DNA from 2 places in the Labrys sp. ALF-8 genome. Region 2 is predicted to be linked to the other one. Evidence: riboswitches for the same ligand, from Rfam matches in the RefSeq annotation. Region 2 holds a riboswitch; the other holds the start of a gene.
The links. Region 2 has a riboswitch for thiamine pyrophosphate ahead of thiB (thiamine ABC transporter substrate binding subunit). Riboswitches for the same ligand answer to the same signal wherever they lie in the genome.
Positions count from the first base shown of each region.

Region 1 (3,405 bases), on a different replicon from region 2:
CCTACTCCGGCATTGCTTCGCCGGCATTCGGCTTCTGTGGCCGATATGCGTGGCTGCATGTGAAATTCGGGATCTGGACACTTAGCGCATCGGCACTCTGACCCTTCCTTTACCCACGGACGCCGACCGGTTGCTCCGGCCGGAAACTTTAATGTGGGACACTACCATACTACAAACTCGGGCATTTCGGTGCGGGGTCATGAAAGGCGAACCGCCGCTGTCGGCCAGTCGATGTCAGTAGAAGGGGCGCCCCGGCTGCGGGGCGCTTGCGCGTTTTCGCGCCATTTTGGCAGAGTTTGATATGTCTTGCCCCAGCCCGTCAAGGGCCTTGGTGACAGGAGAACGACAGCGCTCCATACTTCACGCAATGCCTCTGCGCCGGCATGGCATGCAGCTCGGCGCTTTCCATTCGCCGGCGCAGTCCAGTTTACGTCAAGGGCAACCAATGGAGTGCGCTGCGCTCAGGCCTTGACGTCGGCCACCGTGCCGCCTGTCACGCGGACAAGCTCCTTCGGCGAAGTGCGGAAGGCGTGCGTCGGCGAGCCGGCTGCGGCCCAGACCGGATCCAGGGCCAGCAGATCCTCGTCGATCAGGATGAGCGCCGGTGCGAGATGCCCCACCGGCGCCACCCCTCCGACGGCGAAACCCGTCACGTGCTGAACCCAGGCCGGATCGGCTCGCTCGATCTTACGCCCCAGCACCACGCCCACCTTGGCGCGATCGATGCGATTGGCCCCCGACGCAACCACCAGCACCGGCGTCTCGCCTGCCCGGAAGATGATCGACTTGGCGATCTGCGCCTCGCTGCAACCAACGGAAGCCGCCGCCTCGGCCACGGTATGCGTGCCCTTGGCGAACTGCGCGATGGTGTCGGGATGGCCGGCAGCCAACAAGGCCTGCCGGACGCGATCGACGGAATGCGGCATGGAGGGAGCCCACGAACATGAAAGGGGCACGGTAGCCAAGAAGCGCCGCGACCCCAAGCCAAAATCCGCGCATATGCGCGGCATCTGCGCCGACAATCACGCCCCTCTGGACGGATGACGATTCCGGGTCTAGGCTGTCTGCCGTTCCGAGGGGTGTCCCGCGCAAGCGGGGCTGAGATGGTCCAGAACCGAACCCTTCGAACCTGATCCGGGTCATGCCGGCGAAGGGACGGGAACTGCGGGCCTCGAATTGGGCCCAAGGACCAGGTTGCGATACCCGGTCTCCCAGACAATCGTCGCCCCGGATCTCCACAACTCGCTTCGAGGAGGAGATCCATGAACGACCAAGCCCCCAAGGACAAGACGGCGGCGCCGCAGAGCGTCACCACAGGGCCGATCGAAGGGTCGCGCAAGGTCTACGCAGCGCCGTCCTCGCATCCCCTGATGCGCGTGCCATTCCGCGAAATCCGCCTCAGTGACGCTGCCTTGGAGCCGGTGCGCGTTTACGATGCCTCGGGCCCCTACACGGAAGATGACGCGGCGATCGATCTGAAGCAGGGTCTGCCAGCCATCCGCGATGCCTGGATCGCATCTCGCGGCTTTCCTGCCGTCGAGGGCCGTACCGTCAAGCCCGAGGACAACGGCAACGTCTCGGCGGAACGGCTGGTGCAGCCCTGTCCGGCCGAGCGCGTCCTGCGCCGCGGGGCCGACGGACAAATGGTCACCCAGTTCGAATTCGCCCGAGCGGGACTGATTACCGAGGAGATGGTCTATGCGGCCTTCCGCGAAAACCTGGCCCGGGAGCAGGCACTGGACGGGGCCTCCGCCCGCCGGGCCGACGGAGAGGATTTCGGCGCCGCCATCCCCGACTTCGTGACGCCGGAATTCGTGCGGGACGAGATCGCGCGCGGCAGGGCCATCCTGCCGGCCAACATCAATCATCCGGAAATAGAGCCGATGGTGATCGGCCGCAACTTCCTGGTGAAGGTCAACGCGAACATCGGCAACTCGGCCGTCACCTCCGGTGCGGCCGAGGAGGTGGAGAAGCTCGTCTGGGCCACACGCTGGGGCGCCGATACGGTGATGGACCTGTCCACCGGACGGAACATCCACAATATCCGTTCCTGGATCATCCGGAACTCGCCGGTGCCCATCGGCACGGTGCCGATCTACCAGGCGCTGGAGAAGGTCGACGGCGACCCGCTCAAGCTCGATTGGGAAGTGTTCAAGGACACGCTGATCGAGCAGGCCGAGCAGGGCGTCGACTACTTTACCATCCATGCCGGCGTGCGGCTCGCCCATGTGCCGCTGACGGCCCGGCGCGTCACCGGCATTGTCTCGCGCGGCGGCTCGATCATGGCGCGGTGGTGCCTCGCCGGCCATCGCGAAAGCTTTCTCTATGAACGCTTCGACGAGATCTGCGACATCATGCGCCGCTATGACGTTTCCTTCTCGCTGGGCGACGGCCTGAGGCCAGGCTCGATCGCTGATGCCAACGACGCGGCCCAGTTCGCCGAGCTCGAAACCCTGGGCGAACTGGGCAGGATTGCCTGGGACAAGGGCTGCCAGGTCATGATCGAAGGCCCCGGCCATGTACCGATGCACAAGATCAAGCAGAACATGGACAAGCAGCTCGCCGCCTGCGGCGAGGCTCCCTTCTATACGCTCGGACCGCTGACGACCGACATCGCCCCCGGCTACGATCACATCACCTCCGGCATCGGCGCCGCGATGATCGGCTGGTTCGGCACGGCGATGCTCTGCTACGTCACGCCCAAGGAGCATCTCGGCCTGCCCAACCGAGACGATGTGAAGACCGGCGTCATCACCTATCGCATCGCCGCGCATGCGGCGGATCTGGCCAAGGGCCATCCGGCCGCCCGCATCCGCGACGACGCTCTCTCGCAGGCTCGGTTCGACTTCCGCTGGGAGGACCAGTTCAACCTATCGCTCGATCCGGATACGGCGCGCGCCTTCCACGACGAGACATTGCCGAAGGATGTGCACAAGGTGGCGCATTTCTGCTCGATGTGCGGCCCGAAATTCTGCTCGATGAAGATCACCCAGGATCTGCGCGAGGAAGTTCGCGCCCTTGAAGCCGCAGCCCAGGAAGGGATGGCCGCGAAATCGCGCGAATTTCTCGAACAGGGCGGGGCCCTTTATGTCCCGGCCGGATAGGAGAACCCGCATTACCGTCGTCGGGGCCGGCGTCGCCGGCCTCGTCGCCGCCATCGAATGTGCCGAGCGAGGCGCCGAGGTCGAGATCCTGGAGCGCGCGCCGGTCCTGGGCGCACGAGCCTGTTCCTGGCTCGCGGGAGGTATGCTGGCGCCCTGGTGCGAGCGCGAAAGCGCCGAGCCCGCCGTCGAGGAGGGCGGCCAGTTCGCACTCGACTGGTGGCCGCGCCACTACGCCGGGACGGTGCAGCAGGGCACGCTGGTGGTGGCTCCGCCGCGCGACGAAGGCGATATCGCCCGCTTC
Region 1 is NZ_AP048537.1:2,755,592-2,758,996, reverse strand. It holds gene AC6H34_RS12720 (YbaK/EbsC family protein) at 462-926, opposite strand; TPP riboswitch at 1,066-1,173, shown strand; gene thiC (phosphomethylpyrimidine synthase ThiC) at 1,263-3,104, shown strand; gene AC6H34_RS12710 (FAD-dependent oxidoreductase) at 3,088-3,405, shown strand, end outside.
Region 1: linked by a shared signal. The riboswitch ahead of thiC (phosphomethylpyrimidine synthase ThiC) and the one ahead of thiB (thiamine ABC transporter substrate binding subunit) in region 2 are both predicted to bind thiamine pyrophosphate.

Region 2 (3,405 bases):
CGCCGACGGCGCGAGCGATGACATAAAGCCCGGCGGCGAAAGCCAGGGGCGGTATCGCCAGCGTCAGCAGCGGGGCCGAGGCGACGAGCCGCGCGGCCGCGTTTAGGCCATTGGCTCCGAGGGTTGCGCGCGAGCGCGAGAGCAGCAGCGCCGCGCCGAGCGCGAGGGTTGCCGCCATGATCGCGACGGCGAGACTTGTGGCAAGCGCCCTGGGTACCTGAGGATCCATTCCGCCCAGGAGTGCCCTGCCCGCCCAGACGACAGACAACAGCGGCGGCACGATGAGAAGGAGGGCCGCCAACAGCACCAGGCCATCGACGGCGCGGAGAAGGAGGTCAGCCTTGTCCGGACGCTCGATATGCCGGCCCAGGGCCGCGGCCTCGGGCGTGGAGACGAGCAGGGGCGCCGCAGCTGCGACCAGTAGCGCCATCGCCGCAATCTGCAGCAGGGCCAGCACTGCGGCACGGGCGAAGTCGGCATCGGAATGGATCGCCTGGTAGATCGCCACCTCGAAGGTCGCGCTGCCTGGCCCGCCGCCGAGCGTAAGGGGAATGGCGAAGCTGGTGGCGCAGGCGATGAAAATGAGAAGGCCAAGCGCCGCCATGTCCCGACGGAGCACCGGCCAATCGATCAGGCGGAAGACGTCGCCGGCGGTCAGGCCGAGCGAGGACGCGAGGCGCCAGTGTTCGCCCGGCACAGCCTCGAGCGCCGCCAGGAAGACGCGGGCCGCGAAGGCGCCATTGAAGAAGACATGGACGAGAAGGATGCCGGTCATGCCGTAAATGGCGATGGCCGGCAGTCCGACGGCGTTCAAGATGACGTTGGCGGCTCCCACGCGGCCGAAGATGCCGGCAAAGGCGAAGACAGCCACAATGGCGGGCAATGCCGTCGCCACGCCGAACAGAGCGAGCAGCAACCGTCGTCCGGGGAAATGGCGCCGCGCCAGCGCCAGCGCCACGAGCGCCCCGAATACCAGGGACAGGAGTGTCGAGAGCAGCGCCTGGTAAAGCGTGAAACTCGCGATCGAGACGAGATAGGCGACATTGCCCTGCCAGGGCTCGCCGCCCGCCGCAAGGAACAGGCTGGCGAGGGAGGCAACGACGAGAGCGGCCAGGACTGCGAGAAGAGCGAGGCCGGGCATTCAGGACCGGGAATTGGAAAAGACGGGGGGCGGGCTTGCCGTCTCGTCGAACCGGGAAGGATCAGCCCCCAATCCCTCTGCGCTCGCCATACCAGCGTTCACTTCGCCATCGCCGCAAGCCATTCGTCGATCCAGGCCTTGCGGCTTTCGGCGAGCTTGGCGGGGTCGGACATCAGCGCCTTGGCGGGTACGGGCACGGCCTTGAAACTGTCGGGCAGGCCGGCGGCAGGCATCCTGGCGGGATACATCCAGTTGGTTTCCGGCAGCACCGCCTGTCCGTCACCGGAAAGCAGGAAGGTCAGGAACTGGCGCCCGAGATCCTGCTGCCTGGAGTTCGCCACCAGACCGGCGACCTCGACCTGCACCTGATGCCCTTCCGGGAACATGGCGGCGTGGTAGTTCGTCTTCTTCTCGACCCCGATGTGATAGGAAGGCGAGGTGGAATAGGAGAGCACCATGTCGGCCTCGCCCTTGAGGAAGAGCCCATAGGCTTCCGACCAGCCGGGCGTAACCGTCACGATGCGTGGCTTCAACTGCTTCCACGCATCGCCAGCCTTGTCGCCATAGACCGCCTTCATCCAGGCAAGCAGGCCGAGCCCCGGCGTGGAGGTACGCGGATCCTCGATGACGACCTTCGGACCGTCCTTTTTTTCAACGAGGTCCTTCAGGCTGGCTGGCGGGTTCTTGAGCTTGTCGCCATCATAGACGAAAGCGAAATATCCCCAATCGAACGGCACGAAGATCTTGCTGGTCCAGGGCTCCGGAAGGGAAAGGCCGTCGGTCGCGATACCATGTGGCGCGAACAGGCCGGATTTTTCCGCCTCGCCCATGAGATTGTCGTCCAGGCCGACAACGACGTCGGCCTTGGTGGATGCTCCCTCCAGCTTGAGCTTGGCGAACAGCGCGCCGCCGTCGTCGGCGGTAACATACTTGATCGTGCAGCCGCACTTGGCTTCGAACGCAGTCTGCAACTGCTTGCCAGGACCATATTCGCCCGAGAAGCTCTCATAGGTGTAGATGGTGAGAACGGGCTTCTCCTGCGCGGAGGCAGCCGTGGCGAGGACCGCAAGCGTGAGCGCGGCCAGGATTTTCTTCAGCATGAGCGTCCTCCATATCGACGACGGATCGGGACGGACAACGACTCTGAAGAGAGCGCAATGGAAACGTGCTGCTTCAAGGCTCATCCCTCCGCCGGTACGACCCGGATCAGGTTCGATGGGTTGGCCCGAAAGCACCACGCCTTCGGCCTCTCAGCCCTTGCGGGCACCCCATGAGACGATCTGGTGTTAGCGTGTTCGGAGGGAGAGGGAAAGGCGATTCTTTGCCGGCTGGGCAGTGCAAAGCCGGGGTATCGTCCTTCCGCGGATTCCCCTAGCCTCCCGCGAGCTCCATGCGGCGTGCGGCGAAGGGCATGAGGCGTGGATCCTCATAGTCGGGAATGGCGAGGTCCACCCCTTCTGCAAGCATCGCCGCCTCGCTCATGCCCGTCATCAGCCCGATGACGGCAAGGCCCGCCGCCTTGCCGGCGGCGATTCCCGAACGAGAATCCTCGAAGGCGAGGCTCTTCGCGGCCGTACCGCCCAGACGCTCCAGCCCGGCCAGATAGGGGTCGGGAAAGGGCTTGGGCCGCGCCACCTCGGCACCGATCACCACTTGCGGAAAGCGCTCCACCAATCCCAACCCGTTGAGCTGGTGCTCGGCATTGGCCCTCGGCGCGTTGGTGACGACGCCAACCGGCACGCCGCGGCCTGCGAGCCAGTCCAGGAAAGCGTTCAGCCCGCGGGCCGGCTCCACCTTGACGAAGAGCCGGCGGAACATCTCCTCCTTGTCGTCGATCAGGGCGAGGCCGGCTTTTTCGTCGAGATCCTTGAGCAAACTCGACAGGAGAAGGCTGTTGGGCGCCCCCATGACATCGGTGCGATAGGATTTCTCAGTGAGATCGATGCCGTGCGGCGAGAGCATGTGCTTCCATGCCTCGTAGTGAAGATGATCGGCATCGACGAGGGTGCCATCGAGATCGAACAGGGCAACGGACTTCACGGAACAGGAACCTTCTCAAAGGGGCGAGAGCTCGGGCTCGTCGCGAAACTGCACGGCATAGAGGTTGGCGTAACGGCCGCCGCGCGCGAGCAGGGCCTCATGCGTGCCCTCCTCCACGACCCGGCCTGCCTCGATCACACAGATCTTGTCGGCCTCCTGGATCGTCTGCAGGCGATGGGCGATGACGACGACGGTGCGGCCGGCGCACAGGTCGTCCAGCGCGT
Region 2 is NZ_AP048538.1:1,998,388-2,001,792, forward strand. It holds gene AC6H34_RS29680 (ABC transporter permease subunit) at 1-1,141, opposite strand, end outside; gene thiB (thiamine ABC transporter substrate binding subunit) at 1,240-2,241, opposite strand; TPP riboswitch at 2,308-2,422, opposite strand; gene AC6H34_RS29690 (HAD family hydrolase) at 2,513-3,181, opposite strand; gene AC6H34_RS29695 (ABC transporter ATP-binding protein) at 3,197-3,405, opposite strand, start outside.